DNA from 2 places in the Bradyrhizobium sp. SZCCHNS3016 genome. Region 1 is predicted to be linked to the other one. Evidence: riboswitches for the same ligand, from Rfam matches in the RefSeq annotation. Region 1 holds a riboswitch; the other holds the start of a gene.

Evidence for each region. A riboswitch is a leader RNA that binds a small molecule or an ion and turns the genes downstream of it on or off. The one in region 1 is predicted to bind S-adenosylmethionine.
Region 2: another riboswitch for S-adenosylmethionine. It lies ahead of QW881_RS04840 (homoserine O-acetyltransferase); the one in region 1 lies ahead of QW881_RS26520 (O-succinylhomoserine sulfhydrylase).

The regions. Positions count from the first base shown of each region.
Region 1 is NZ_JAUETE010000016.1:57,178-72,628, forward strand. Features, by position in the region: gene QW881_RS26490 (Hsp33 family molecular chaperone) at 49-1,056, shown strand; gene QW881_RS26495 (hypothetical protein) at 1,022-1,405, opposite strand; gene apaG (Co2+/Mg2+ efflux protein ApaG) at 2,005-2,397, opposite strand; gene QW881_RS26505 (OpgC domain-containing protein) at 2,722-4,062, shown strand; gene QW881_RS26510 (SGNH/GDSL hydrolase family protein) at 4,062-4,820, shown strand; gene QW881_RS26515 (SGNH/GDSL hydrolase family protein) at 4,834-5,991, shown strand; gene QW881_RS26520 (O-succinylhomoserine sulfhydrylase) at 6,072-7,280, opposite strand; SAM riboswitch at 7,357-7,436, opposite strand; gene QW881_RS26525 (2'-deoxycytidine 5'-triphosphate deaminase) at 7,549-8,655, shown strand; gene QW881_RS26530 (MATE family efflux transporter) at 8,776-10,254, shown strand; gene QW881_RS26535 (SRPBCC family protein) at 10,271-10,672, opposite strand; gene QW881_RS26540 (VOC family protein) at 10,684-11,043, opposite strand; gene QW881_RS26545 (AraC family transcriptional regulator) at 11,095-11,934, opposite strand; gene QW881_RS26550 (methylated-DNA--[protein]-cysteine S-methyltransferase) at 12,010-12,582, opposite strand; gene QW881_RS26555 (SPW repeat protein) at 12,807-13,226, opposite strand; tRNA gene QW881_RS26560 (tRNA-Gly) at 13,456-13,529, shown strand; gene QW881_RS26565 (AMP-dependent synthetase/ligase) at 13,564-15,429, opposite strand.
Region 2 is NZ_JAUETE010000002.1:117,517-132,967, reverse strand. Features, by position in the region: gene QW881_RS04870 (BTAD domain-containing putative transcriptional regulator) at 1-566, shown strand, start outside; gene QW881_RS04865 (hypothetical protein) at 758-1,900, shown strand; gene QW881_RS04860 (hypothetical protein) at 2,014-2,244, shown strand; gene QW881_RS04855 (S8 family serine peptidase) at 2,297-4,339, shown strand; gene QW881_RS04850 (GIY-YIG nuclease family protein) at 5,034-5,366, opposite strand; gene metW (methionine biosynthesis protein MetW) at 5,417-6,082, opposite strand; gene QW881_RS04840 (homoserine O-acetyltransferase) at 6,086-7,300, opposite strand; SAM riboswitch at 7,392-7,471, opposite strand; gene QW881_RS04835 (chorismate mutase) at 7,671-8,504, shown strand; gene hisC (histidinol-phosphate transaminase) at 8,542-9,639, shown strand; gene QW881_RS04825 (prephenate/arogenate dehydrogenase family protein) at 9,636-10,571, shown strand; gene QW881_RS04820 (DUF2125 domain-containing protein) at 10,577-11,761, opposite strand; gene QW881_RS04815 (gamma-glutamylcyclotransferase) at 11,861-12,463, shown strand; gene QW881_RS04810 (lysophospholipid acyltransferase family protein) at 12,466-13,233, opposite strand; gene QW881_RS04805 (YdcF family protein) at 13,246-13,959, opposite strand; gene QW881_RS04800 (ABC transporter permease) at 14,215-15,183, opposite strand; gene ftsE (cell division ATP-binding protein FtsE) at 15,176-15,451, opposite strand, start outside.

The DNA.
Region 1 (15,451 bases):
GCCGGGAGATGCCCTTCCATTCGTTTCAATCATCCCCAAATACGCCCCATGACAACCAATTCCCCCGACAACGACATCCATCTCGACACCAGCCGCGCGCCCTCGGCGGTGCCGGTCGACGACGCCGTGCTGCCGTTCGAGGTCGCGGCGCTGGATCTGCGCGGCCGGCTTACCCGCATGGGCCCCGCGCTCGACGATATCCTCACCAAGCACGCCTATCCCGCGCCCGTGGGCAAGCTGCTCGGCGAGGCCATCGTGCTGACGACGCTGCTCGGCTCCTCGCTGAAATTCGACGGCCGCTTCATCCTGCAGACCCAGACCGACGGGCCGGTGTCGTTCCTGGTGGTCGACTTCCAGGCGCCCGACCGGCTGCGCGCCTACGCACGCTATGACGAAGCACGACTGCAAGAGCTGAAGGATTCGGCCAAGGACTCCGGCGGCCTGCTCGGCAAGGGCCATCTGGCGATGACCATCGATCAGGGCGCCGACATGAGCCGCTACCAGGGCCTCGTCGCGCTCACCGGCGGCAGTCTGGAGGAGGCCGCGCATGAATACTTCCTGCGCTCCGAGCAGATCCCGACCCGTGTGCGCCTCGCCGTCGGCGAGGAGTGGAGCGGTGGCAAGCACCGCTGGCGCGCCGGCGGCCTGCTGACGCAGTTCCTGCCCCAGGCGCCCGAGCGCCTGCGCCAGGCCGATCTGCATCCCGGCGATGCGCCCGAGGGCACCGAGCTGCATGCGGTCGAGGAAGACGAGGCCTGGATCGAGGGCCAATCGCTTGTCGCGACGGTCGAGGATATCGAGCTGATCGACCCGGCGCTGTCCGGCGAGCGGCTGCTGTATCGTCTGTTTCACGAGCGCGGCGTCCGCGTGTTCGACACCGTGCTGCTGCAAGCGCGCTGCTCCTGCTCGCGCGATGCGGTCGCCAACATGCTGAAGAGCTTCTCGCCCCAGGACCGCGCCGACATGGTGCAGGACGACAAGGTCGTCGTCACCTGCGAGTTCTGCTCCTCGGTCTATCATTTCACTCCGCATGAAGCCGGCGTGACGGAGAATTGACTCTGTTGCGCTCGCTCCGCGCGTCGTAGCGATCGTGGTCGAGCGACAGCCCTCCGTACGTCATCGCGAGCGCAGCGACGCGATTCAGAGTCGTTTCGACGGCTCTGGATCGCGTCGTCGCTTCGCTCGTCGCGATGACGCTCGATAGGCGGCGGCTGCGTCGCGCGGCGCCGGAGAGAATGTCGGGAGTTCGTGTGCGCCGGCGATCTCCATTAGTTCGTTGTTGAAAATCGGTTTTCTCGCTGATCGACGCCACATCCTTGCCCGTCGCGTTGATTGGTCGCAGCAACAAACAACTTGTGCCGTCGGGCAAATCACTGGCACATTTCCGCGCATCCTGTTGCCGCATGAGGGGCGTTTCGCGACCGTCACGGACCGTTGGCAGTGGGAGGCGATGGGCGTGTGTTGCCGCAGCGTAGTTCAGTCTGCGTGGACGAACGGCGATGCACGCACGGTCAAGTCGCGCGGTCCTGATATCCCGATGCTGATATCAACTCACGTTGAGGCTTCGCTTCGCGTGGGGATGGCGGCCAGAAAGCCCGGCGCGCCAGGGAGAACGCGAAGCGGCCGTTAAAACCAGTCGCGCAGGGAGGGCCGGGTCGTTCCGGCTGAACCTGTGGTACCTGCCGCCTGCATTTTTTTCTGCAGGCGGGCCGCAGGCCTCAGCCGAGGCCTGGCCTTCCCTGCGCCCTCTATTTGCAGAGGGCGGATGAATGGGCAAAGCTCGGACGCGGGATGCGTCGCGAGAACGATGACGTGTGGCGTGAGTACAGGATCCATCGTATTGCACTTCGTCCGCTGGCGCGTTGTCGGAAGCTTGCCGGGACGACAGCGGGCCAAACATCGGCAGGCGAGGCGAGCCGCAAGGACAAGGTGTTGAACGTCGAGAGCAGCACAAGAGACAGCGAGCGGACGACTGGGGGGCAGTCGAACTGCATGCCTTCTCAGCTAATTCAACACCCGCTTGCCGTCGGGGCTGTCGAGCGAGAAGGCCGGCACGGCGATGTCGAAGTGCTCACCGCTCTCGCTCTCCATCTGGTACGAGCCGGCCATGAAGCCGGACGCGGTGGTGAGCGGGACGCCGGAGGTGTATTCGAAGCGCTCGCCCGGCGCGAGCACCGGCTGCTCGCCGACCACGCCCTCGCCGCGGACCTCCTGCTGCCGGCCGATCCCATCGGTGATGATCCAGTGCCGGCTGCGCAGCCGCACCGTCTCCTCCCCGCTGTTGGTGATGACGACGGTATAGGACCAGAACCAGCGGCCATCGACCACCGACGACTTCTCAGGCAGGAAGTTCGGTTCGACGGTCACTTCGATGTGGCGAGTCACGGCGCGATACATGGTGGCATTGTAGCGGAAACCAGCGCCGGAACCAATCGGGACGCCATCGTGCTTTCAACACAGTTCCGCATTATGGCACCAAAATCGCGGACTCTGTCGCCCGTATGCGCGATCCGTTCCTTGGGCTCGGATCGGGCGCGGCCGGCAGCACCCTGGCGGTGATCGCCCTGTCCTGCGTCGTGCGATCGCCACCAGCCGTCCGCCAAGGTCGAAAAACTGGGCACGGCCCAGCTGATAAGTCCTTCATCGCTTGCGCGAAAACTGCGCAGCCCTACATTTCCCCCTGCCGGGCCTCGAGGGCTGGCAGCTTTGACGCGGTGCCTGATGACGTCGATTGTCGATCGCCTTGCCGGACCGTCCGCCCCCGCAGCCAGCGCCGCACCCGCGCCGGCTACGGAGACTGCCGCTGCGGCGAGCGCGGCTGCACCTGCGGTTGCATCTGCATCTGCCGTCGCGGCTGCGCCGGCCGTCACCGCTGCACCCGCCACCACCGCCGTCCCTGCGATCACCTTCCCGGCGGTCGGCGAGCGCGAACTGCGGCTCGACCTGTTTCGCGGGCTGGCGCTATGGCTGATCTTCATCGACCATCTGCCGCCGAACCTGCTGACCTGGTTCACGCTCCGCAACTACGGCTTCTCCGACGCCACCGAGATCTTCATCTTCATCTCAGGCTACACGGCGGCGTTCGTCTACGGCCGGGCGATGCAGGATGCCGGTTTCATCGTCGCAACCGCGCGCATCCTGCGCCGCGTCTGGCAGATCTACGTCGCCCACGTCTTCCTGTTTACGATCTTCCTCGCCGAGATTTCCTACGTCGCGACCAGCTTCGAGAACCCGCTCTACACCGAAGAGATGGGAATCATGGATTTTCTCAAGCAGCCGGACGTGACCATCGTGCAGGCGCTGATCCTGCGCTTCCGCCCCGTCAATATGGACGTGCTGCCGCTCTACATCGTGCTGATGTTGTTCCTGCCGTTGATCCTGTGGCTGATGCGCTGGCGGCCCGACGTGACGCTCGGCCTATCCGTCATTCTCTATGCCGTGACCTGGGAGCTCGATCTCTATCTGACGGCCTATCCCAACGGCTTCTGGGCCTTCAATCCGTTCGCCTGGCAATTGCTGTTCGTGTTCGGCGCCTGGTGCGCGCTCGGCGGCGCGCGGCGCATGTCGCGCATCATCAACTCGCCGATCACGCTCGGGCTCTGCGTCGCCTATCTGGTCGCGGCCTTCTGTGTGACCCTGACCTGGTACATTCCGCAGCTCGGCCATCTGATGCCGCGCCGAATCGAGCAGTGGATGTATCCGATCGACAAGACCGACCTTGACGTGTTGCGTTTCGCGCATTTTCTCGCACTCGCAGCACTCACCGTGCACTATTTGCGCAAGGATTGGCCGCTCTTGAAGTCGCCGTGGCTGCGTCCGCTGATTGTCTGTGGGCAACACTCGCTCGAGATCTTCTGTCTCGGCGTGTTTCTGGCGTTTGCGGGCCACTTCGTCCTTGCCGAAGTGTCCGGCGGCGCCATGATGCACGCGGTGATCAGCCTTTGCGGCATCCTCATCATGTGGGGGGTGGCGTCGTTGATTTCGTGGTACAAGCGTGAGGCCGATAAGGGCGCGACGCGAAAAGGTGCGCGCAGCAACGCCGATCTGGCGGGAGGGGGCTGATGAAGTCCGTCTCGTGGTTAAGGTTTGGTATCGCAGTGCTGGCTGTTTCGCTGGCGGCCTCTGCGCGCGCGGAAGAGGCGCCGCAGAACTGCGAGGTGCCGGCCTACCTGCTGACCACCGAGAGCCCGCTTCCGAAGGTTGCAGACGCCGTCAAGAACGGCCGCACGCTGGATATTCTCGTCGTCGGAAGCCGCTCATCTTCCATTGTCGCCACCTCCGACGCCAATGCCTACCCCGCCCGTCTGCAGGCTGCGTTGAAGGACAAGCTGCCAACCGTCGCCGTCAATCTCAGCATCGAGCTGCAGCCCAAGAAGACGGCCGAGGAGGTCGCTGGCAATCTCGTTAAACTGGTGGAAGGAAAAAGGCCTAATTTGGTCATCTGGCAGACCGGCACGGTCGACGCCATGCGGTCGATCGATCCTGATGAGTTCCGGCAGGCGGTCGACGACGGTGTGGCGACGCTGCAGAAAGCGGGAGCTGACGTCGTCTTGATGAACCTGCAATACAGTCCGCGGACGGAGACATTGATCTCCGTGCCGCCCTATGTCGACAACATGCGTGTGGTGGCGCAGCACCGGGACATTCCGCTGTTCGATCGGTTTGCCATCATGCGGCAATGGAACGAGCAGGGCGATTTCGACCTGTTCAATCCAACGCACGGGGTCGAGCTGGCCAAGCAGGTTCATGACTGCCTCGGCCGGGCGCTGTCGAAGTTCATCATCGACGCGGCGCATATCGGGCCGGCGCAGCAGAACTAGGGTTATGTCGTTCATGACGTCGAATGAGTGTCACCGCGTCTCCGGGACATGGGAGAAGCTTTCGGCCGTTGCGGTCATTGCCATCGCCCTCGCGCTGAGCCCGCAGAAGCTACGGGCGCAGAGCGCAGCGCCGGCTGCGCCCGCCGCGCTTTCCGATGTGGAGAGCTCCGATCCAAAGGCTCCGCTGATCAGCGGGCTGCGACCGAGCATCGGTCACGTCACGGTGGCGCAGGCGAACGATCAGGTGCCCGGGCCGATCGCCGTGGCGCGCCCGGCGGCCACGACCTCGCCGCCTGCGGCGACGACCGCGCCGGCCATGACCGATGCACAGCCGCCGGCTGCAGCCGGGCAGGCCGTCGCGGCGGCGCCGCCGTCGCGCAGCATCACCGAGCGGGCGATCGACAAGGTCAAGCAGGTCGCGAAGTCGGCCACCGACATCTTCAACCGCGTGCCGTGCCTGACGCCGAAGGGCGTCGCCAAGAAGAATTTCATTTCGCTGCCGCACGTCGCCAACAAGCTCGCCTCCGGCCTGCCGGTCGTCATCGTCGCCTTCGGCTCGTCGTCGACGCAGGGCTATGGCGCGAGCGCGCCGGACTACACCTATCCGAATCGGCTCGCCGCGCAGCTGCGCCGGCAATATCCGATGGTCGACATCAGCGTCATCAATGCCGGCGTCGGCGGCGAGGATGCGCCGGAGATGATGAAGCGGCTGGAGACGTCGGTGATCGACCGGCATCCGGATCTCGTGATCTGGCAGGTCGGCACCAATGCGGTGCTGCGCGATCTCGATCCCGCCGAGACCGCCAAGCTGGTCGATGACGGCGTCGCCAAGATCCAGGCGGCGGCCTCCGATGTCGTGCTGGTCGACCTGCAATATTCGCCGCGCGTCAACGAGCGCTCGGAGAACGCCAGCCGCATGAACAAGCTGCTCGGGCGTATCGCCGAGCTGCATCACGCCGGCATCTTCCCGCGCTTCGAGGTGATGCGCGACTGGCACGAGCGGCAGGCGATCCCGATCAACGAGTTCGTGATCTCGGACGGTCTGCACATGAGCGATTGGGGCTACGCCTGCTTCGCCCAGCTGCTCGGCGACGACATCATCCGCTCGGTCGGCCAGGTCAAGCTCGGCATCAACACGCCGGCCAATGTGCTGACCTATCGGCCGATGTGAGAGTGGCGAGTAGGGAATAGCGAGTAGCGAATAGGATGCAATCGGTGCGCCCTATTCGCCATTCTCTATGCGGCCATTCGCTACGCGGCCCTCAGGGCCGCATCCAGATCCTCGATCAGATCGTCGGCATGCTCGAGCCCGGCGGAGAAGCGGATGAAGCCCTCGCTGATGCCGAGCTCGGCGCGTGCCTCCGGCGTCAGCCGCTGGTGCGTCGTCGTCGCCGGATGCGTGACCAGCGTCTTTGCGTCGCCGAGATTGTTGGAGATGCGCGCGAGCTTCAAGCCGTTGAGCGTACGGAAGGCGCCGGCCTTGCCGCCCTTCACCTCGAAGCCGACCAGCGTCGAGCCGGCGCGCATCTGCTTGCGCACGGTCGCCGCCTGCGGATGGTCCTCGCGGCCGGGATAGATCAGCCGCGAGATCTTCGGATGCGCCGCGAGAAAGTCGGCCACCTTCGCCGCCGTCTCGGTTTGCGCGCGCACGCGCACCGCCAAGGTCTCCAGGCCCTTGAGCAGGACCCAGGCGTTGAACGGCGAGATCGACGGACCGGTCTGGCGCATGAAATTGTGGATGTGCTCGGCGATGAACGCCTCCGACGACAGGATCACGCCGCCGAGGCAGCGGCCCTGGCCATCGATGTGCTTGGTCGCGGAATACACCACGACGTCGGCGCCGAGCGCGAGCGGGCTCTGCCAGATCGGGGTCGCGAACACGTTGTCGACGATCAGCCGCGCGCCACGGGCGTGCGCGATCTCGGCGATCGCCGGGATGTCCATCACGTCGAGCGTCGGGTTGGTCGGGCTCTCCAGGAAGAACGACTTGGTGTTCGGCCTGACCGCCTTCTGCCATTGGTCGAGGTCGAGCCCATCGACCAGGGTCGATTCGATGCCGTAGCGCGGCAAGAGATCTTCGACGACGTAGCGGCACGAGCCGAACAGCGCCTTGGCGGCGACGACGTGATCGCCGGCACGGAGGGGAGCGAGGATTGCAGTGGTGACCGCGGCCATGCCGGTTGCGGCCGAGCGGCAGGCCTCGGCGCCCTCGAGCTCGATCATGCGGCGCTCGAACATCGCCGTGGTCGGGTTGGAGAAGCGCGAATAGATGAAGCCGGGGTCCTCGCCCTTGAAGCGCGCCTCGCACTCCTCGGCGGTGGCGTAGACGAAGCCTTGCGTGAGATAGAGCGCCTCGGCGGTCTCGCCGAATTCGGAACGCAAGGTGCCGGAATGCACCAGACGGGTTTCGGGACGATAGTGGGCGAACGACGCCGGGGCCTTCGCGGGGGACTTCGACATGTGACCTCCATCGTGACCACCGCCTCCAGCGATGGGCACAAAAAAACCGGCCTGGGAAAACTCCTCACGGCCGGGATCACAATCGTCCCCGGCCTGTTTAGCGACTTATTTAACGTGGCTGCAAGCCGGCCGGCTCAAATCACCACGGGATAAGTCGTGCTCATAGTCGCAACCGGCCTTTCCGTCAAGCCAGCCATCGGATAACCGGTAAAAAGACCCTATATAGGCTCGATAAGCCGCCGTTCCGGCGCCTGCAAAGGATCAGGTCTTGCCGTTTTCGCTCAGCCCCGACGCCCACGGCATCCTCCCCGATCGCATGATCGTGGCGATGGCGGAGGCTGGCCTGATCATCCCCGCATACGATTTTGTCGAAAGCCAGATCCAGCCGGCGAGCCTGGACCTGCGGCTCGGCGACATCGCCTATCGCGTGCGGGCAAGCTTTCTGCCTGGGCCGGGCGCGACGGTCGCCGAGCGTATCGACGAGTTGAAGCTGCACGAATTTGCGCTCGCGGACGGCGCAGTGCTGGAGACCAACTGCGTCTACATCGTGCCGCTCTTGGAGAGTCTCGCGCTGCCGAAGGACATCGTCGCGGCCGCCAATCCGAAGAGCTCGACCGGGCGGCTCGACGTGTTCACCCGCGTGATCGCCGACGGCACGCGACGGTTCGACATGATCGGAGCCGGCTATCACGGTCCGCTCTACGCCGAGATCAGCCCGAAGACGTTTCCCGTTTTGCTGCGCGAAGGCTCGCGCCTGTCCCAGGTCCGCTTCCGCTACCGCGACGCGGTTCTGTCGGAGGACGAACTGATCGCGCTGCATCAGGCCGAGCGGCTGGTGGATCGCGATGATGCGGATCTCGTCGGCGGCGTCGCTCTTTCCGTCGACCTGTCCGGCAGCAATGCCAAGGGCTATGTGGGCTATCGCGCCAAGCGCCACACCGGCGTCGTCGACGTCGACCGCCGCGCCGGCTATGCCGTGGAGGAGTTCTGGGAGCCGATCAAGGCGCGACCCGACGGCAGCCTCATTCTCGATCCCGGCGAGTTCTACATCCTGGCTTCGAAGGAGGCCGTGCAGGTGCCGCCGGACTACGCCGCCGAGATGGTGCCGTTCGATCCGCTCGTGGGCGAATTCCGTGTCCATTATGCCGGCTTCTTCGATCCCGGCTTCGGCTATGCCGGCGCCGGCGGGCAGGGCTCGCGCGCGGTGCTCGAGGTGCGCTCGCGCGAGGTGCCGTTCATCCTCGAGCACGGTCAGATCGTCGGCCGCCTCGTCTATGAGAAGATGCTGGCCCGGCCGAACGCGATGTATGGCAGCCGCATCGGCTCCAACTACCAGGCCCAGGGCCTGAAGCTCTCCAAGCACTTCCGCCTCTAGGCCGGGCTGCGCGCTGACCGCGCACCCCCAATGCGCCTGCTGCACGGGGCGCGGCCCGGCGGTGTGCTAGGAGGAACGACAAAGGTCCCGCCAGATGGCGCGGCCAAACGGGGAGCGAGCATGTCCGAGATCGGCTTGGCCGACAGTCCGGTCGGCGAGGGGCGTACGTTGCCGCCCATCGCGAAGCCGGTTCGGAATGCGCTCGTCGACGGACCCATTCTGCGCACCCTGCTGTCGCTGGGCTGGCCCAACATCATCGCGAACACGGCCGGCACCTGCGTCGTCATCGCAGAGACCTCCTATATCGGCCGGCTCGGTATCGAGGCGTTGGCGGCGATGGCGCTGGTGTTCCCGCTGGTGATCCTGACCATGACGATGTCCGGCGGCGCCATGGGCGGCGGCGTGGCCTCGGCGATCGCGCGGGCGCTCGGCGCCGGCGACACCGAACGGGCCTCGACCCTCGCGACGCACGCGCTGCTGATCGCGCTATTGTTCGGCGCGACCTTCATGATCGGCATGCTGGTGTTCGGACCTGCCTTGCTGGAGGTGCTCGGCGGCCGCGGCGCGGTGCTGAGCCATGCCACAGCCTATCTGCAGATCTTCTTCGGCGGCGCGGTACTGCCCTGGCTGATGAACTCGATGGCCGGCATCCTGCGCGGCACCGGCAACATGAAGCTGCCGTCGTTCATGATCCTCAGCTCGGCACTGCTGCAGATCGTGCTCGGCGGCACGCTCAGCCTGGTCCTCGGGCTCGGCATGCGCGGCGTCGCCGCCGGCGCGCTGCTGGCCTTCTGCGTCAGCATCTCGGTGATGGGCTGGTATCTGTTCTCGGGCCGCGCGCGCGTCCGGCCGAAGCTGCGAGGTCTCAAGATCAGCCGTGCGATGTTCGCCGACATCCTCAAGGTCGGCGCCATCGCCTGCTTCTCGCCGCTGCAATCCGTGCTGTCGATCGCGATCTTCACGCACATGCTGGCATCGTTCGGCACCGCCGTGCTGGCCGGCTACGGCATCGGCGCACGGCTCGAATTCATGGTGACCACTGTCGCGTTCTCCGTCGGCATGGCCTCGGTGCCGATGGTCGGCATGGCGATCGGTGCGGAAAGAATCGCGCGTGCCCGCCGGATCGCCTGGACGGCGGGGCTGGTCTCTTTCGCGTCGGTGGGTGCGTTGTCGACGCTGATCGCGATCGTCCCGCAATTGTGGGTCGACATCTTCACCCAGGACGAGAGCGCGCGCAGCGCGGGCCGGCACTATCTTCAGGTCGCAGCGCCAATGTATGCCTTCATCGGCCTGGCGATCTCGATGTACTTCTCCTCGCAGGGCGCAGCCAGGGTGATCGGTCCGGTGCTGGCACAGACGGTGCGGCTCGTCTTCATCGCCGCAGGCGGCAGCTATCTGCTGAGCCATGCCGCGACCGAGGGCGACTTCTTCATGCTGGCGGCGTCCTCGATGGTCCTGCTCGGAGTGCTGACGCTCGCCACCGTCATGCTCACCCGCTGGGGCCCGAAGCCGGCCGCAGCGCTGGAGCTGCGCCCGGCCGTGCTGGCGGCCGAACTCGGCTCGGGGGCGCAGATCCCGCCATCTCCGCATGTCGGCTGACGGCTGCTCGGCTCGTCTAGGCGCGCAGCCCGCCTAGGGCGTCCTGCATCGCGCGCCTGCCGAGCGCCATCTGCTGCTCGATATAGGGCGCGATGGCGTGCGGCAGCACGTCGGTGATCCAGAGCATCCGGCAACCCTGCGCGCCGTCGGGGATGATCTGCACGGACGCGTTGTGATGCGTCACGCGCTCGCTCTCGATCGTGTAGACCAGACGCTGCTGCGCCTCGTCGCAACTGACGAGGCGTTCGCGCACCACGTTGCCGTTGGCGAAGGTCACGATCCGGACGTCGCCGTCGAGCTGGCAATCGACGACGAAGCCGGGCGCCAGCCGGGTATGAACGGCGCCGAAGTCGCGCACGGCGTCCCAGACGGCGGCCGCGGAGGCTGCGATCGGGATGTCCTTCTGAATCGATGCCATGGCCGGGGACCTCACGGACACACGGCTTCGATGTTGTTGCCGTCGGGATCGATCAGGAAGGCGGCGTAGTAGGTCGGACTGTAGTCCGCGCGCGGCCCGGCGCCGCCATTGTCGCTGCCGCCGGCCTTCAGCCCCTCGCTGTGGAATCTGGCGACCGCCGCGTGGTCCCGGGCGCGGAACGCGATATGGGCGGCGCCTTTGCTGGCGCCCTTGTCGAGATACAGCCACAGCGCCGGCTCCCCCTTCGGGCCGAAGCCCGCCGACGCCTCGTCCTTGGAGCAGAGGATGTGGCCGAGCGGCGCCAGCGCCGATGTGTAGAAGCGGACGCTGGCGTCCAGATTGCCGACCTTGAGGCCGATATGATCGTACATCGATGATCTCCATGCTTCGCGTGCGGCTGCCGCACGCGCTGGATCATCCAATCAATGGCGGCTCAGATGGTCTTGGAGAATCTTGCGCTCGCCGCGCGACGCCTTGCGAAACTTCGCCGGCGACACGCCGGCAGCGCGCGCGAAGGTGCGGGTGAAATTCGACAGATCGGCAAAACCCGAATCGTAGGCGATGGTGGTGACCGGCGTATCCTCCTCGCTGAGACGCCGCGCGGCGCGCCGCAAGCGGGAGCGGATCAGATATTGATGCGGCGTCACGCCGATCGTGGCCGCGAACAGCCGCAGGAAATGGAACGGGCTGACGCCGGCCTCACCAGCCGCAGCCGCCAGGTCGATGTCGCGCGCCGCATTGTCGTCGATCCACAATGCGCTCTCGACCGCGCGCCGGCGATCGCGAAGGCTTGGCGTCGCCGCCCGTTCCTGCTGGCCCGTGGCGGTCGCGACGAAGCGGCTGGCGATGATCTGGCCAACCTCGTCCAGACCGAGGTCCTGCTCGCGCGCGGCGACGGCCTCCGCGAGCTCACCGAGGAGCATGAGCTCCGGCAGCGGCGGCATCGCGCCAACCCGCCAGGCCCGCCTGTCGCCGCCGATCTCATCGATGAGCGCATGATCGAAGAAGAATGACAGGCATTCGTCGCCGCAGACGTGATCGTGCGTACACATGAACTCATCGCCGGGATGGCCCACCAGCAGCGAGCCGGTGACCAGCTCGAAGAAGCGGCCGCGGTGCCGACAGCCGAAGCTGCCTTTGCGCACGTAGGACAGCGAGTAGCCGGCATACTGCTCGACATAGGGACGCTCGCCCGGAACCGCCGCACAGCGGAACTCGGACACGGTGACGTCACGGCTTTCGAACAGGATGGTGGCGGTCATCCAGCAAATCTAGCGTATTGCGGATGAAAGAGGAGGGTCGCGTGCGAGAAAATATCGCCCGGCGCTCGAGGCACGCTACGACGCGCGCGGCCGGTCGACCGCGAGAAACGCGTCGAACAACGTCAGGCCCGCATGAGGCCGTGCGCCTTCGAGCGACAGCAGCCGCCGCTTGGAGATGACGCCGCTGTTGGGCGACGGCTTGTCGAGGCCGTTGCCGATGTCGCGCACGCGGTGACAGGGAACGATCAGCACGAGCGCATTCTTGCTCAGCGCCTGCGCGATCGAATTCAGCGCCTTGGGAACGTGCAGTTCGTCTGCGATCGCGTCGGCGCTGCGCGTCTCGCCGCGCGGAATGGCACGAATGCAATCATAGACGCGCTGGTTAAAGGGCGTGACGCCGCCGAGATCGAGCACGACATCGGAGAAGTCGACCTCCTGCCCGCGCAGCATGGCGGTTATGCCTTCGATGGCAAGTTCAATATTCGAACACGGGCGCTGCTCCCGCGCTTCGGGGAATTGGCGAAACAGGCGCCGCCGCGTCTCGATTTCCCGTGCTTCCGGCAGTTGTACGCCGGTGATTCCGGCATCGCTCCACGCAATGCCGCAACGGCCGAGGGCCGTATCAAAGATCGTATACCCACGCCCCATGACGCCACCCCAACCCCACGCCACATCATATCATCGTCACGATCGCCCGCATCAACTTTGTTTACAAAGTGTTAACAGCGCGGCGTGACCGGGGCGGGTTTGCCCTGATTTGGGTGATGGTTGTCAAGCGTCCCGTTGCGATCGCTGTCTGCGATCTCTGTCATCGGCATCGCGATCGCGGAATGCGGCGCAGCGCGCAGGCGAGGTGCGATCGACCAGAGGCGCTACGGCTGGCTCACCAATGTAGGTCTATCGCCAGCAAAATCAGGATCATGCGCAAGCCACAGTTCGAGCAGGCTCAGGAAGGTCACGGCGATCCCGATCGTGATGCTGACATGCATCGCCGACGTATGCACGAACCCGAGCAGCCACGGAGCTGCAATCAGCCACAATCCAAGCGCGACCTTCAGCCACTCCTCCCAATCGGCAAACGCCAGGAGGCCGCCGAGCGAGAGCACGACGACGGCAGCCCCCGCCAACGCAGCATCGATCCGGCCGGCGCTGCCGACGAAGCCGAACAGCCAGGGCGCGACGGCCAGGAACAGACCGCAGCCGAGGGTGTAAAGGTCGAGCGCCGACGGGCCCGCCATGACGGCGAGGGCTTTCGAGGTTGCGGTCTGAGACGCGGGGCTTTGGCTTTGCATGATGTGAGCTCCCAGGACCTTGACGGCGCGGCGAAGCAGCGAGGGGTGCCGCCTCCAACGGGCAAAAGCGCGACCGGCCCGATCCGTTCCGGAGCCGGCGGTCGCGGCCGATCACGATCCGGAGATCAGGCCGGTGCAGAACTGTTGCGTCCGCCACCTCTGGGCCTGACGGTGTCGCGGCAACAAGCCGCTTGGCGAAACGCATGGTCTCGGCTAAGCATTGACGAGCGCGGGCGTAGTTCAATGGTAGAACGGCAGCTTCCCAAGCTGCATACGAGGGTTCGATTCCCTTCGCCCGCTCCAATGCCGCAATGTCCTGCTGCTACGCTCTGCAAAATCAGCTTCGTGCGGTAGCCGACGGCCGCAAAGCTGCCGCGCGTTTTGCATAGATCGCCTCGATCTCCTTCGCGAAGCTCCGCTCGATCGCCGGACGCTTGTTCTTCAACGTCGGCGTGATCAGGCCTTCCTGCACGGTCCACGGCTCCAAGGTCCAATGCACCGCCTTCGGCGTCGCGTAGGACGGATAGGCCTTCGCGGCTCGCGCAATGTGGCGCAGCAGAGAGGCCGCTTCGGCCTCGGTGCCGCGCTGGCCGTGCGCCGCGAGCCTCGCCTGCTGCTCAGCCCAGCCGTTGGCGTTGAGCACGACGATCGCGGTCAGGAACGGCCGGTTCTCGCCGATCACGATGGCCTGCTCGAACAGCGGATCGGTCAGGATCGCGGTTTCCAGATCGGCGGGCGCAATCTTCTCGCCGGTCGAGGTGACAAGGATGTCCTTGATCCGACCGGTGATGGTGATGCGTCCGCTGTCGATGCGGGCCTGGTCGCCGGTGTGCAGCCAGCCGTCGGCTTCCCTGGTGCGCGCGGTCTCCTCCGGCCGGTGCCAATAGCCGAGCATCACGTTCGGGCCGCGCACCATCAACTCGTCATTGTCGCCGATGCGCACCTCGATGCCCGGCAGGGCGCGTCCGACGGTGCGCGGGTCGTTGTCGTCAGGCGTGTTGACGCTGACGACGGGCGATGTCTCGGTCATGCCGTAGCCCTGCAGCACCTCGAGCCCGAGCGCCAGGAACAGCCGCACCACCGGCTCGGCGATCGGCGCGCCGCCGCTGACGGCGACGTGCAGCCGTCCGCCGAATCGAGCCAGTATCTTGGCGGCGACCAGGCGTTGCAGCAGCGGCCACGCGATTCGGTCGAACGCTGAAAGTCTGGTTCCGCGCCCATGCTGCGCATCGAAGCGCCGGCCGCCGATCGCGATGGTCAGGTCGAGCAGCGCCCGTTCGAGCGGGTTTGCGATCGCGCGGTGATGCATGATGACCGAGTAGATGCGCTCATAGATGCGCGGCACGGAGATCAGGATGGTCGGACGGACCTCCACCAGATCTTCGGACAGCTGCTTCACCGAGCGCGCATAGGCGACGCAGGCGCCGATGGCGATCGGGTAGTAGTAGCCCGCAGTGCGCTCGAACGTGTGTGACAGCGGCAGGAACGACAGGAATACGTCGTCGGTATCGGCCGCCAGCCGCTGATGAATGGCCTTGAGGTTGGAGACGACGTTGTCGTGCGACAGCATCACACCCTTGGGCCGGCCCGTCGTGCCCGAGGTGTAGACGATGGCGGCGAGGTCGTGCGGCGCGATGGCGATCCGGGTGCCGGGAAGCGTGGCGTTGCCGGCTGCGTTCAGCCACGCCTCCAGATCGATGAGGCGCGGATCGCCGGTCGGCTGGGTCGTTCGCCGGTCGGCGCAGACGATCCGCCGCAGGTCGGGCAGGGCCTCGCCGACCGCTGCGATCTCGTCCCAGCGTGTGTCCGAATCGACCAGCAGCAGCCGGGCACCGGAATCGGCGAGGATGTAGGCGATGCTGTCGGCATTATCGACGGCATGCATCGGCACCGGCACCAGGCCGAGCGAGAGCGCGGCCTGATCGATGGCGAGATGTGCGATCCCGTTCGGCATCAGGATGGCGACACGCTCACCCTGGGCGAAGCCGTCGGCCGCAAGCGCCCGCCGCCAGCGGTCGACGACGAGATCGATCTCGCGCCAGCAGAAGCTCGCCCATCGGCCGCTTCTTGCGTCGAAATGTCGGTAGGCCTGCTTGTCCGGGCTCCGTTCGACGCGCCAGCGCCAGAGTTCGGGCAAGGTGGTGATGGCGGCCAGCGTGCCGGCCGCCATGGCGTGATCATCGATGGGATTTGACTGCTGCACGCCCGTCTCCGGCGATCCTGAA
Region 2 (15,451 bases), on a different contig from region 1:
GCCGCTTCGGCGACAACGCGCGCGCAAACCTTCGCCAGGCCCTGTTGACGCTGCGCCGGGTGCTGCCGCAATGCGCCGACGTCATTTCGGCGGAACGGGACGACATCCGCATCCATCCGAACGCCGTCAGCACCGACGTGCAGGAGTTCGAGTTGCTGCTGCAGCTCGGCGATCTGGAAACCATGGCCCGCGCCGCCGCGCTGTTCCGGGGCGAGTTGCTCGACGGCATCAGCTCGACGTCCTGCGCGTTCGAGGCATGGCTCTCCGCCGAGCGTCAACGACTGAAGACGCGAGCGATACGGGCCATCGCGGGCCTGCTGGACGTCGGCGGCCCGGAACATGTGGAGATCGCCAAGACATTCTCGTTGCGCGTGCTGGCCGCCGATCCGCTGCAGGAGGACGTCCACCGCACCCTGATGCGCTGCTACGCACAGCAGGGTCGCCGCGCCGACGCCCTGCGTCAATATGACTTCTGCCGCACCGTGCTGCGAAAGCAGGTCGGCGCCACGCCGGAGAGCGAAACCGAAACCCTGCAGCGCGAAATCAGGCGCATGCTTCGCGTCTGACGATCCGCGCGACCCTTGCTCCATGCGTGCCTCACATGATCGATTTTGACGGCACTTTCACGCCCCGCTTGACACTTGCATCACGGCCACACGCGCAACATCGCCCTCGATCGACGTCGCGCAGCAACTACTCCTGATGAGGTCAAGCGGCGCGTCGCTCAGAGGTCAGATAACGAGCGAGGAGGCTCAACATGAGTGGCATGCAGCAATCGACTGAGGACTTTGGTCAACTGAATCCCGAAGGGATCTTCGGCTCCGTCCTCGGCAGGTTCGCCGGACAAGCGATCGGACGCCTGATCGGCGGCAAGACCGGCCGGGACTTCGGCGGCGCCATCGGCGGAATCGCGGGCGGGTTCGCGCCGTTCTCCGTCGGCCCCGGCACCGAGCAGCCGTCGGAGATGGAGTTGCAGGGCTTCTGGAGCGTGCTCAAGAAGATCGGACAGGGCGTCCAGACCGGCCTCAATGTCGGCCACAACCTCGGCATCTTCAGCACCGATCCGCAGGCCGCCGCCGCGGCGCAGCCGACCGACATGGAGCTGCAGGGCTTCTGGAGCGTGCTCAAGAAGATCGGCCGGGGCGCCCAGACCGGCCTCAACGTCGGCCACAACCTCGGCATCTTCAGCGTCGGTCCGCAAGCCGCCACCGGCGCGGCACAGCCGACCGACATGGAGCTGCAGGGCTTCTGGAGCGTGCTCAAGAAGATCGGACAGGGCGTCCAGACCGGCATCAATGTCGGCCACAACCTCGGCATCTTCAGCACCGGTCCGCAAGCCGCCACCGCCGCGGCGCAGCCGACCGACATGGAGCTGCAGGGCTTCTGGAGCGTGCTCAAGAAGATCGGACAGGGCGTCCAGACCGGCCTCGACGTCGGGCACAATCTCGGCATCTTCAGCGCCGGCCAGCCGGGCCAGCAGGCGGCGGCCGCGCAGCCCACCGACATGGAGCTGCAGGGCTTCTGGAGCGTGCTCAAGAAGATCGGCCAGGGCGTCCAGACCGGCCTCGACGTCGGGCACAATCTCGGCATCTTCAGCGCCGGCCAGCCGGGCCAGCAGGCCGCGGCCGCGCAGCCCACCGACATGGAGCTGCAGAGCTTCTGGAGCGTGCTCAAGAAGATCGGCCAGGGCGTCCAGACCGGCCTCGACGTCGGCCACAATCTCGGCATCTTCAGCGCCGGCCAGCCGGGCCAGCAGGCCGCGGCGCAGCCGACCGACATGGAGCTGCAGGGCTTCTGGAGCGTGCTCAAGAAGATCGGACAGGGCGCGCAGACCGGCCTCAACATCGGGCACACGCTCGGCATCTTCAGCACCGGCCAGCCCGCCGGCACGATGCACTAGGACGGCCGATTGGAAGCAACGACCCGCGACATCGCAACGCGGGTCCAAGAGAGTGAAGCGGTGGGCGCACGAAAAGTCCGCCCACCGCCGACCTGACATGGAGGGAACGACGCATGGCGGATCCGAACTCAGAACAGGAATTCATCGTGCAAGGCGAGCCGGTCAAGTCCGGCCAGCTCGCTGATCACTTGAGCCGCGAGCCCAGCGTGAAACGCGTCGGTCAGGTCGCACCTGACGTCGTCATCCTGTCGATGACGAAGAGCCAGGCCGATCGCCTCCGATCGACTTTCAGCACGATCGTGGTGGAGCCGAACGCTCCGCTGAAACCCTTTGGCGCCGGCTGACTTCAGCGGCGCCTCCCGACGATGTCACGAGCGAGGATGAAGGAGCCCGCAAATGGCCGCACGAAGCAAGCCTGAAATCTCGGATCAGAAGGATGCGGCCGGCACGGCCGTCAACGGCACCGGAGCACAACCCGGAGCGGCGCAGCCGTCAGCCGAGGCCGCTGCCGCACCGCAGGCCGCAGCACGGGTGACCGCCGCATCAGCCCCAGCCGCACAAGGGACCAGCCGCAGCGACGGCGGCACGGCGGCGCCAGCAACGGGTCAACCCGGCGCAACGATCTCGCAACGGCGGGCGCAGTACATCCTGGCACCGCGCCAGCAGATGGGGCTTGGGACCTTCAGCGCCGACTTCATCGTCCAGCAACTGACAAACAGCCCCGACATCGACGTGGTGAAGACAATTCAGCCGCCGCGCCTGCTCGGATTTCAGAGCGCCGACCCAGGACAAGCACCGCTCGGCCCGATGGTGCTGGCCCGAATGACGCCCGACAAGGCCGAATTGCTGAAGGCCCAGGCCGGAGCACGGCTCGCGGTCGAGCGCGATGCGCCGCTTACCTACTTGCTCGATCCGACCGTCCCCCAGGTGCCGGCGCCGCACCAGCTTCCCAATCCCGGCGTTCTCATTCCCTTGGCCGACGGGTTCTCGACGACGATCGAAGTGGTCGGCGAGAGCGGCCCGCTGCCGGAGGTGGAAGTGTACGTGTTCGGCAGCGTGTGGCCGGTTCAGGGCGTCACCGACGCCAGCGGCCGCGTCACGCTCAAGATTCAGGGCGAGACGCCCGACACCATCCGCTCGATCCTGATCAAGCCGCGGGTCGATTACTGGACCTTCTGGCTCGATCGTCCGCAACTGACCCCCGACAGCGTGAACCGCATCGCCGCGAAGACGCTCGGCGCCTATCTGCGCGGATTTCCCGGCCAGCAATTGCTGGGTTGGGGCCAGCGCGCGATGGGCCTCGATCGCCTGCCCCTCGCCTATAACGGCGCGGGAGTAAAGATTGCGGTGATCGATTCCGGCGCCGCGCCGACGCATCGCAATCTGCACGGCGTCACGATCGGCAAGAGCATCGTCGGCAATGATCCCGCGAGTTGGACCGTCGATACCATCGGTCACGGCTCGCACTGCGCCGGGATCATCGCCGGCGGACCGATCGGCTCCGGCGGAGGCATTCGCGGCTTCGCTCCGGCGGCCGAAATCCATGTCTGCCGGATCTTCCCGGGCGGCCGGTTCAGCGATCTCGTCTCGGCGCTCGACTACTGCATGGAGAATGGCATCGACGTCGCCAACATGAGTCTGGGCGGCGGCGAGCCGTCGCAGATCATCGAGGAGCGGATCTTGCGGGCCAAGCAGATGGGCCTCGCCTGTATCGTCGCCGCGGGAAATTCGTCGGGGCCGGTCCAGTTTCCGGGCTCGACGCCGCATTGCCTTGCGGTCGCCGCGATGGGCAAATGGGGCGAGTTTCCCGAGGACAGCTTCCACGCCCAGCAGGGGTTGGACGGCTTCCGGAGCGCCGACGGATATTTTCCGGCGAAGTTCAGTTGCTTCGGGCCGGAGATCGACGTCTGCGCGCCGGGCGTCGGCATCGTGTCCTCGCTGCCGGCGGATGGCTTCGGCGCCTGGGACGGCACCTCGATGGCGACGCCGCACGTCACCGGTCTCGCCGCGCTCGTGCTGGCGCATCATCCCGACTTCAAGGGCCAGTTCGCGACGCGCGACGCGCGGCGTGTCGAGCGGCTGTTCCAGATCCTGAAGGAGACATCGACGCCGCTGCAGTTCGGCGATCCCAACCGTTCGGGAGCCGGACTGCCGAACGCGATGCGCGCACTCGGCCTGGAAGCGGGCGTGGCCTCCGCGCCCACGGCCGATCCCTCGCTCGACGTTCTCCGTCGCCTGCTGGGACTGGCGCGCGGCGAGGCGCAGAGCGGCGCGACGTCTCCGACGCTGGTGCCACAGGCCCCCAATGGCAAGCTCAACGGAGCCGGTTCGGTTGCCAGGGGTCCGGCAACGACGACCAGCGAGTGGTCCAGCCCGGCGGTCGGTGATCCCAGTCCGGCGCAGATCCGCGACATCATGCACAAGGTCGGCTTGTTGTAGATCACGGGGCAAGCCGTAGGAACGGCATCAGACGTTGCACGACGGGCAATTTGCGCATGAGCCTCATGCACGGACTGCCCGTCGTGTTAGTTTGTCGCACGATCGCGACTTGCGTCGTCGGCCAAATCAAGCGCAGATTTCCGCCCGTCCCGCCTCACTGCAAGAGGGGCGTATCGCGGTCGTCACGAACGCTGAGGTGGGATGCGGTGGGCGTGTCGGATTGCGCGTGGGGCTTCCTCGCGCGGACGAGCAATTCCGGCACGCACGGTCAAGTCGCGCGGTCCTGATACCCCGATGCTGGTATCCAGCGCGATGCGCGCAAGCGCATTGCGCGACACGGTGGCCAAAAAGCCCGGCGCACCGAGGAGAATGCGAAGCAGCCGTTCAACCATCGCGCAGGGAAGGCCGGGTGTTCCGGCTCGTACCTGTGGTTCCTGCCGCCTGCATTTTTTCCGCAGGCGGGCCATGGGTGCGGCCAGCATCCGGCCTTCCCTGCGCCTCTTCGTTGTCGGAGGCGATGCATGACGCATAGCTCGGGCGTAGATGCGCCGCGAGAACGAGCGGTTTTGTCTGAACTAACTCTGCTCTTTGACGTGCCTCAACAGCTCCGCTCTTTGAAAAGTGAAATCAACCAACCCCAAGCTCGTCATGGCCGGGCTTGTCCCGGCCATCCACGTCCCTCCTCGTGCGAGTTCTATGTCGCGATCGTGTCGTAGAGATCGTCCCAGTCGGGATTGCTCGCAATGATCAGTCCGACCTTCCAGGCACGCGACCAATGCTTGATGTTGTGCTCGCGCTGGATCGCGCTCTGAATATCGTCGAAGACTTCGAAGTAAACGAGCCTCGTCAAGCCATATCGCTCGGTGAAGCCGTCAACCAAGCCGGATCGATGCTGAACGACACGGCGCACGAGATCGCTGGTCACGCCGACATAGAGCGTACCATTCGGACGATTGGTCATGAAGTAAATGTAGCCACCCGCCATCGTACCATGCAAGACGTGGATGGCCGGGACAAGCCCGGCCATGACGGGTGGAAAGAGCCGACAACAAACTCGCAGCACGGCCGGCTTCGTACCTACCGCCCCTTCTCCGCCCTGCTCAGAAGAAACACCCCCTGCTCGCCGAACATGTTCCAGAACCACCAGGGCATGGCGACACGCAAGGGGCGGCCGTAACTATCAAGTGCGACGGCGCGCTCCATCTTGACGCCGATCTCGTCGCAGAGCTGCACGAAGTCCTTGATGGTGCAGAAATGGATGTTCGGCGTGTCGTACCAGGTGAAAGGCAGATTGTCGGTGCGCGGCATGTGGCCGCCGACCAGCAGCTGCAGCCGCAGCCGCCAGAAGCCGAAATTCGGGAAGGTGACGATGGCACGGCGGCCGATACGCAGGAGATTTTCCAGCACCGTCTTGGGCCGCCGCGTCGCTTGCAGGGTCTGCGACAGGACCACGTAGTCGAACGCATCGTCGGGATAATCGACGAGATCGGTGTCGGCATCGCCCTGCACCACCGCGAGGCCCTTGGCGACACAATGGTTGACGCCCTCGCGCGACAGCTCGATGCCGCGGCCGTCGATGCCGCGGCTCTCGAGCAGCTGCAGCAGGTCACCGTCGCCGCAGCCGATGTCGAGCACCTTGGAGCCGCTCTCGACCATGCCGGCGATCAGGAGATGATCGGGCCGATAGGCCAGCACCTCGCCGCCGGAGAATCCGTTCAGCGGCAGCACACCCTGCATGCTCATGTCTCAGCCTCCCGTCGCGACCTTGAGGCCGCGCGCCTTGCCGGCGGAATCGAGAAAAGCGCTGGCGATCTCGAAGAACTCGGGGACGTCGAGCAGGAACGCGTCGTGCCCCCTGTCGGTCTCGATCTCGGCAAACGACACGCGCGCGCTGGACGCGTTGAGCGCATGCACCAGCGCCCGCGACTCCGAAGTCGGAAACAGCCAGTCGCTGGTGAAGGACACCACGCAAAAGCGCGTCTTGATCCCGCGGAACGCCGCCGCCAGCACGCCATCGTGGTCGCCGGCGATGTCGAAATAGTCCATCGCCCGCGTCAGATAGAGATAGGAGTTGGCGTCGAAGCGCTCGACGAAGGACGAGCCCTGATAGCGCAGATAGCTCTCGACCTGGAAGTCGGCATCGAACGAGAACGTCGGCAGCTCGCGGTCCTGCATGCGACGGCCGAACTTGCGATGCAGCGCCGCGTCCGACAGATAGGTGATGTGCGCGGCCATCCGCGCCACCGCGAGCCCGCGATGCGGATGGACGCCCTTGTCGCCGTAGCGTCCGTGGTCCCAATCCGGATCGGCCATGACGGCCTGGCGGCCGAGCTCGTGGAAGGCGATGTTCTGCGCCGAGTGCCGCGTGGCACAGGCGATCGCGAGCGTGGCGAACACGCGGTGCGGATAGGCCACCGTCCATTGCAGCGCCTGCATGCCGCCCATCGATCCGCCGACCACGGCGAACAAAGTGTCGATGCCGAGATGGTCGATCAGCATCGCCTGCGCCCGCACCATGTCGGGGATGGTGATGATCGGAAAATCGAGCCCCCAGACCTTGCCGGTCGCCGGGTTCAGCGACGCCGGCCCGGTCGAGCCCATGCAGCCGCCAATCACGTTCGAGCAGATGATGAAATAGCGGCTGGGATCGAGCGGACGGCCGGGGCCGACCAGCGTCTCCCACCAGCCCGGCTTGCCGGTGACCGGATGACGGTTGGCGACGTGCTGGTCGCCGGTCAGCGCGTGGCAGACCAGGACCGCGTTCGACTTGTCGGCGTTGAGCTCGCCATAGGTCTGGTAGGCGATCTGGAACGGCGACAGGTCGACGCCGCAATCGAGCCTGAGCGGCTTGTCGGCACCGAACTGCGCGACCAGCGAGCTCGGATGATCGACCTCGTGCGAGCGCTCTTCGGGCGCAATCGTGCGCAGCGCGGAGGTGGGTTTCGGCGTCAGGCCTGTCATGTCTCTCACCCCGGCCATCCGGCAAGGGCTCCCGAACCACGTGACACATCAGGCCATGAAAAACCCGGCCTGAACTGGGGTTCGGCCGGGATCGATAACGTCCCCGGCCTGTTTAGCGAGTTTTTTAACGTGGCTGCAAGCCGGCCGGCTCAAATGACCACGGAACAGGCAGAAACTAGTCCCGCGGGCGCTCCGCGTCAAGGCAAGCTGGGGTTGACCCGCCGGTCGGGCGCCCCTTGGCTACAGGTCAGCCAAGCCTAGGCGGCACAAGGTAAACTTGCTGTTGCGCACGTCCCCCGCATCGGAGAGAACGGCATCCGTTCCAGTCCGCCGCGCGTTGACCCGCGGCCTGCGAAGAGTGACCCTGCCCATGTCGACCCCGCCGCCAGCCCCTCCCTCGCTCGCCGATTTGCGCAAGGAGATCGACGCGATCGACGAGCAGGTCCATCAGCTCCTGATGAACAGGGCCGACATCATCGACCGGCTGATCAAGGTCAAGAAGACCCAAGAGGTCGGCTCGGCGTTCCGCCCGGCGCGAGAGGCCGACATGATGCGGCGCCTGGTGCAGCGCCATCGCGGCATCCTGCCGCTCGACACCGTCGAGGGCATCTGGCGCGTGATCGTCTCGACGTTCACTTACGTGCAGGCGCCGTTCTCGGTTCACGCCGACGTGTCGGTCGGCGAATCCGCGATGCGCGATTCCGCCAGGTTCCATTTCGGCTTCGTGGTGCCTTATGTCGCCCATTTCAGCGCCCAGGCCGCCGTCGAAGCCGTGGCGCGCTCGAAGGGCGATCTCGCGCTGGTGTCGACGACCTCGGGGCATACGCCGTGGTGGATCACGCTGGAGCCCGCGGGCGCGCCGAAGATCATCGCGCGGATGCCGTTTATCGAGCGGGCCGACCATCCGGCGGCGCTGCCGGTGTTCGCGATCTCGCGCGTCGCGGACGACGCGCTGGTGCTGGAGGTCGAGACCTGGAGCATCCGCGTCTCCGGCTGGAATGCGCAGGTGTCCCGCGCGCTGTCGCCGCTCGCCGACGTCATCGCGGTGCCCGATACCGCCTTCGACGGCGCCGCGCTGTTGGTGTCGATCGAGTCGCCGTCGAACCTCGACAAGATCAAGGCTGCCCTGATCGCGGCGGGCGCCTCGGTGCGCTCGACGGCCCTCGTCGGCGGCCATGCGAAACGCTATACGGTTCCCAGCTGAGACGCCCCGCGCCAGTGATGATTTTCCGGAGTTGACGATGAACCGCCCCGTGCCGAATCCCGGCATCCTCGACATTGCGCCCTACACGCCGGGCAAGAGCCCGAAGCCCGAGCCGGGCCGCAAGGTGTTCAAGCTGTCGGCGAACGAGACTCCGTTCGGTCCTTCACCCAAGGCGATCGACGCCTTCAAGAGCGCGGCCACGCATCTGGAGGATTATCCGGAAGGCACCTCGCGGGTGCTGCGCGAGGCGATCGGCCGCACCTATGGCCTCGATCCCGGCCGCATCGTCTGCGGCGCCGGCTCCGACGAGATCCTGAATCTGCTGGCACACACCTTTCTCGGGCAAGGCGACGAGGCGATCTCCACCGCGCACGGCTTCCTGGTCTATCCGATCGCGACCATGGCCTGCGGCGCCAAGAACGTGGTTGCCGCGGAGACGGAATATCGGACCGACGTCGATGTGATCCTCAGCGCGGTGACGCCGCGCACCAAGCTGGTCTGGCTCGCCAACCCGAACAACCCGACCGGCACCTACATCCCGTTCGACGAGGTCAAGCGGCTGCGCGCCGGCCTTCCCTCGCATGTCGTGCTGGTGCTCGACGCCGCCTATGCCGACTACGTCTCGCGCAACGATTATGAGTTCGGGATCGAGCTGGTCGCCACGACCGAGAACACCGTCGTCACCCACACCTTTTCCAAGATCCACGGCCTCGCAGCGCTCCGCGTCGGCTGGATGTTCGGCCCGGCGCACATCGTCGATGCCATCAACCGCATCCGCGGGCCGTTCAACGTCTCCTCGCCCGCGATGCTCGCTGCGGTCGCCGCGATCGAGGACACCGCGCATCAGCAGATGTCGAAGGCACACACCGAGACCTGGCGCAACTGGCTCACTGAGGAGATCGGCAAGCTCGGGCTGAAAGTGACGCCGAGCGTCACCAACTTCATCCTGATCCACTTCCCGACCGACAAGGGCCGCACCGCGGTCGAGGCCGACGAATTCCTGACACGGCGCGGCCTCGTGCTGCGCGCTCTCGCCAACTACAAGTTGCCGAATGCGTTGCGCATGACGATCGGCACCGAGGAGGCCAATCGTCTGGTCGTCGAGGCTCTCAGCGAATTCATGAGGACGAAGTGAGCGTCGCGGGACGGTTCGAACGCATCGCGCTGATCGGCTTCGGCCTGATCGGCGGCTCGATCGCGCGCGCGGCGCGACTGCAAGGCATGGCCGGCGAAATCGTCACCACGGCGCGTTCGGACAAGACCCGCGCCCGCGTGACCGAGCTCGGCATCGTCGACCGCGTCGTTGCGAGCAATGCCGAGGCGGTCAAGGATGCCGACCTCGTCATCCTCTGCATTCCCGTCGGCGCGTGCGGTCCCGTGGCCGAAGAGATCGCGCCGCATCTGAAGCCCGGCGCCATCGTCTCCGACGTCGGTTCCGTGAAGGGCGCCATCGTTCGCGACATGGCGCCGCACCTGCCGGCGCATGTTCATTTCGTACCGGCGCATCCGGTCGCCGGCACCGAGAATTCGGGACCGGACTCTGGCTTCGCCGAGCTGTTCATCAACCGCTGGTGCATCCTGACGCCACCCGACGGTGTAGATGCCGACGCGATCGATCGTCTCCGCGCGTTCTGGGCCGCGCTTGGCGCCAAGGTCGAGATCATGACGCCGGATCATCATGACCGCGTGCTCGCGATCACCAGCCATCTGCCGCATCTGATCGCCTACACCATCGTCGGCACCGCCGACGAGCTGGCGCAGGTGACCGAGTCCGAGGTGATCAAGTTCTCCGCCGGCGGCTTTCGCGATTTCACCCGCATCGCCGCCTCCGACCCGACGATGTGGCGCGACATCTTCCTGAGCAACAAGGATGCGGTGCTCGACATGCTCGGCACCTTCACCGAGGACCTCTCCAAGCTGACGCGGGCGATCCGCCGCGGCGACGGCGAAGCGCTGTTCGATCACTTCACCCGCACCCGCGCGATCCGCCGCGGCATCGTCGATATCGGCCAGGATTCGGCGGCGCCGGACTTCGGCCGGCCGCTGCCGCAGTTGAAGAAGCCCTGAAGGCTTCAGAACAGCGGCGGGACGCGGGCGACCTTGAACGGACCGAGCACGACGACGCCATCGGAGAAGCGCAACGGGAAGGTCCGCGCCTTGCGCCCTTCGAGGGTGGCCTCCTTGCCGAGCGCATTGATACCGAGCGCGACGCCGACATTGGCGTTCTGCTTGACAACCTTGCCGAGGCCGGGAATCGCGCGGTCGAGCGCACCGAGCAGGTTGTTGACGTCCTGCGACTTCACACCCGGCGCTACGCGATCGAGCGTCCCCTGCGGCACGCCGTTTTCGAGCATCTTGTCGAGGCCGAGCGCCGGGATGACCTTTTCGATCCCCGCGACCGTCATCTGCACTTCGCCATCGATGCCGCCATTGGCGGTCAGGCTGAGCGTGCCCGACGCGACGGCCAGCAGCTCGCCCTGCTGGATGCGCGACTGGACGATCTCGACATGACCGCCCGCCGCCTGGATCTCGCGAAACCGCTCCGGCCAGGGTTTGGGCCTGAAGTCCTTGAGACCCGTGACGCGGGCCTGGACGTCGGTATTGAACGGTTCGGCAAGCAGAGGATGGCTGCCTTGGATGCTGCCGTTCGCGATCTGCAACGCAGTCTCCAGCACCGGATGGTCGGACGGCGAGCCCTCGGCAACACGGCCGTGCAATTCGGCATGATCGGCGCGCGCGGCGGGCACGGCAGTGTTGCCCTCGATGCGGTCGATGGTCGGTTGTTCGAACACGAGGTCGGCGCGCTGCGGCGGCCCTGGCAGACCGCGGACACTGGCCTCACCGACGCGCCAGTTCACGGAGAACGAGGCCGGTCCGCGACCGTCGGCGATCATGGCGGGTCCCTTGAACTCCGCGATGAGCCGCTTCGGGTCCCACACCTGGGCGACGACGAGGATCTCGTCGAGCTTGGCATTCATCAAAGGCGTGCCGGCGGCCTGCGAGAACAGGGCCACGCTCGGATCGGAACAGCGGACCTCGAGCCGGAACGGAAAGCCGGCGACCGAGCGCTTCGCGCAGTCATAGACGCGCCCCGACTTCGCCTCGCGCGCACGCCAGGCATCGGCCTGGACATCGACCTGCGAAGCGGCGAAGAACCAGAATGCGCTCCAAGCGATTGCGGCGATCAGGAGCAGGACGGGGGCAATGAAAAGCCCCCAGAGCGGGCGCCTGCGGCGCGCTTGTGGCAAACGAGACATGCAGGACACCCTTTGGGCAGCAATTTTGGCAATTCGGCGATCACGGATTGTGTATCTAGATTAACAATTCGCGAGCACCACACTTAGGCCTCCGCATTGATGTCCGCAATGACCCTCTCCGAACGCGACCTTCCCCACGGCGACCTCTGGGTCTTCGGCTACGGCTCGCTGATGTGGCGACCCGGATTCGTCTTTCTCGAGCAGGTGCCGGCGCGGTTGATCGGCGAGCATCGCGCGCTCTGTGTGTATTCGTTCGTCCACCGCGGAACGCCGGAGAAGCCCGGCCTCGTGCTCGGTCTCGATCGCGGCGGCGCGTGTCGCGGCGTTGCGTTTCGGGTGGCAGCAGACAAGCGCGACGAGACCATCGCCTATTTGCGGGCGCGTGAGCAGGTGACCTCGGTGTATCGCGAAGTGACGCGCTCGGTATGGCTGGAGAACGACGCCCGCGAGCGGGTGAGCGCGCTGGTCTACGTGGTCGATCGCGGCCATGTGCAATATGCCGGCCGGCTGTCGCCGCAGGAACAGTTGCGCCATGTGCGTCAGGGTCACGGCCAGTCCGGCGCCAATCGCGACTACGTGATCTCGACCGTGAAGGCGATCGAGGCGCAGGGCTTTCGCGACACGCAGTTGCATCGGCTGGCAACGATGCTGCACGATGACGGCCACTCGCTGCATCCGGCGCCGGAAGGTGCGCCACCATAGCGTCAAGCTTTCACCGCCGCCGCTATGCGGCCGAACAGCCGGGCCTGCTCGGCCTGCCCTGCGGCGACCAGCCGATTGGTGGCCTCCTCGATCACGCTTTGGATCCGTTGCATGAATTCATCGCGTGGCAGGCCCGGCGGCAGCGGATCAAGAAACTCCACCACAAGCGTGCCCGGATAGCGCAGGAATGTGCGACGCGGCCAGAACAGCCCTGAGTTCAGCGCCACCGGCAGGCACGGCACGCCGCAATCCGTGTAGATCAAGCCGACCCCGCCCTTGTAGTCCGGCGGTGCGCCCGCCGGGCGCCGCGTGCCTTCCGGAAAAATCACAAACTGACGGCCGTGCTTCACCTCCTCCGCCGCCCGCCGCATCACCTGCTTCAACGCGCGGGCGCCGGAGCTGCGGTCGATCGCGATCATGTCCGCCTTGACCAGATATTGTCCGAACAAGGGAATCCGCAGCAGCTCGCGTTTGAGAACGAAGAACGGCGCATCGAAGAAATGCAGCAGCGAGATCGTCTCCCACATCGACTGATGCTTGGCGGCGACGATAAGCGGCCCCTTCGGGATCTTTTCGACGCCGCGATATTCGACGCGGATGTTGCAGACGACGCGCATCAACACGATGTTGCTCTGCGCCCACCAATTGGCGACGCGCAGCAGCGCCTTGCGGGGCATCGCCAGGGTCGGCAACGCGATCAGCGCCCAGAGCACGAAGTTCGGGTAGAACAGGATGTTGAACAGCAGCGAACGCAGGAAGATCGAGACCATCAGAAACCCAGTTCAATTGGCTTGCGCCGTCGTCGGTCGGCGCGACACCGAGCCGGTTGGCGGATCGACCTCGGGCGCGAGATCGAGGCCGAGATCGGCCAGCCGCAGCCGCATCTCGGCGGCGACAAATTTGGCATATTCGGACAGCAGAAGTCGCAGCGTCGGCGCGCTGGTCCACCACGGCTCATCACGCCATTTCTCGCCGACGACGGCATACGGAATGAGATCCATGCTCGGCATCGCATGCGACAGTTCGACGATGGCCCGCGGCATGTGATAGTTCGACGTCACCACGATCAGCGACTTGAAGCCGCGCTCGCTGGCCCACCGCCGCGTCTGCGCGGCGTTGCTGCGGGTGTTGATCGCCGAATAATCCAGATCGACGCAGCAGTTGATGAATGATCGCGCCTCGGGCAGCGACCTGGTGATGTTGCTGGCCTCGTTGGTCGGGTGCACGCCGGAGATCAGCAGCCGCCGGCCATAGCCTCCCGCCAGGAGTTCCACCGCGTCCGACACGCGCGACGAGCCGCCGGTCAGGACCACGATTCCGTCCGCCTTGCGCTCGGGCTGGATCTCGGCACCGCGCAATTGCGAGAGGAAGCCGACGAAACCGACCGCCGCGACGAAGAAGCCGAGCCCGAGCGTCGCCACGGCGCCCGCGAGCGTCCGCCACACCGCCACGGTGAGCGGCAGCTTTCGCCTGCTATGGTCGGTCTCCGGCTCCATGCAACGCCTGGCTTGTCCTTGCCTGCCTGCGCGCGGCGCCATGCCGTCGCGCGATCCCGTCGTTCAAGTCCGGGAACGCAGACAGGTTTCGCCGGCCTCCCGATCACGTTCGCTCGCCGCCGATCCTGGCGCGCAACCTCCGCCGTGTTCGTGACCCAGCTCACCCCGTCCTGCCTCACCCCGGCGCAGACGATTTTAGGCGGTTTTCGGGCCAAGTGAAATCCGCAACGAGACGGCTGGGGATAGAAGCCGCCATCAGTCGATGCTCGCCAGCGTCGTGAACAGGGTCCGGCGTGCGGCCCAGCCGGTCACCGCGGCGATCACGATGGCCTGCAGCGCGATCGCGACATAGCCAAGCGGGCGCAGCGAGAACGTCCCGAGCAATGCCGCAAACTGATCGCCGACGGGGGTGCCGGAGAACCAGTTGGCGATCGACTCCGAGAACCCGAATCCGAGCATCGCAAGGCCGCCGCCGATCACGCCCCCCTCCAGTCCGAGCTGCAAAAAGTGCCGCAGGAAGTGATTGGCGATGTAGCGGTCACCGGCGCCGACGAAATGCAGCACCTCGACGATCGGCCGGTTCGCGGCCATCGCGCCGCGGGTCGCGAACGACACCGAGATGATGGTGGCCGCGATCACCAGCACGAGAATGCCGAAGCCTGCAAACAGGGTTGCACCGGTCATCGAGCGCATGCGCTCGATCCAGGCGCGGTGGTCATCCACGCTGGCGGTCGGCGCAACCTGGGTCACGCGGGCGCGCAGGGCGTTGAGATCGAAGCTGGTGCCGGGCTGGACGCGTGCGATGATGACGCGGGGCACCGGAAGCTCATCGAACGACAAGCCGCTGCCGAGCCACGGCTCCAGCAGCTTGCTCGATTCCTCCTTCGTGAATGGCCGGACCTCCACGATTCCGGACTGCGCCCGCATCGCCTCCGTCACCAGGGCAATGTCGCGCTCGAGATCCCGGCCGGTCTTGGGGCGAACCTGAACCGTGATCTCGCTCGCCACCTCCGACTGCCACTCGGCCGCGGACTCGCTGACCAGCAGCACGCCGCCGGTCGTGATCGAGGCCAGGAAGGTCATGATCGCCACCACGGCGACCAGCGCACGGCCCGCGATCGAGGCGCGCGGCACGATCGGCGACACGATGCGGGCCTGCGCCGGCAGTTGCGGGCGGTCGTCGCCGAGATCGACCAGGAGGCCGCGATCGTCTACGCTACTCATAGATGTGCAATCGTCCCTGATGCAGCACCAGCCGGCGGGCCTCGTATTGGTCCATCAGCGTGATGTCATGGGTTGCGATGATCACCGCCGTGCCCGAGCGGTTCAGTTCGATGAACAGCCGCAGCAGGCGGCGGCCGAGCGTCGGATCGACGTTGCCGGTCGGCTCGTCCGCGAGCAGCAGCTGCGGCCGCGAGATCACGGCGCGCGCGATCGCCGCGCGCTGCTTCTCACCACCCGACAGGATCGGCGGCAGCGCATCCATGCGCTC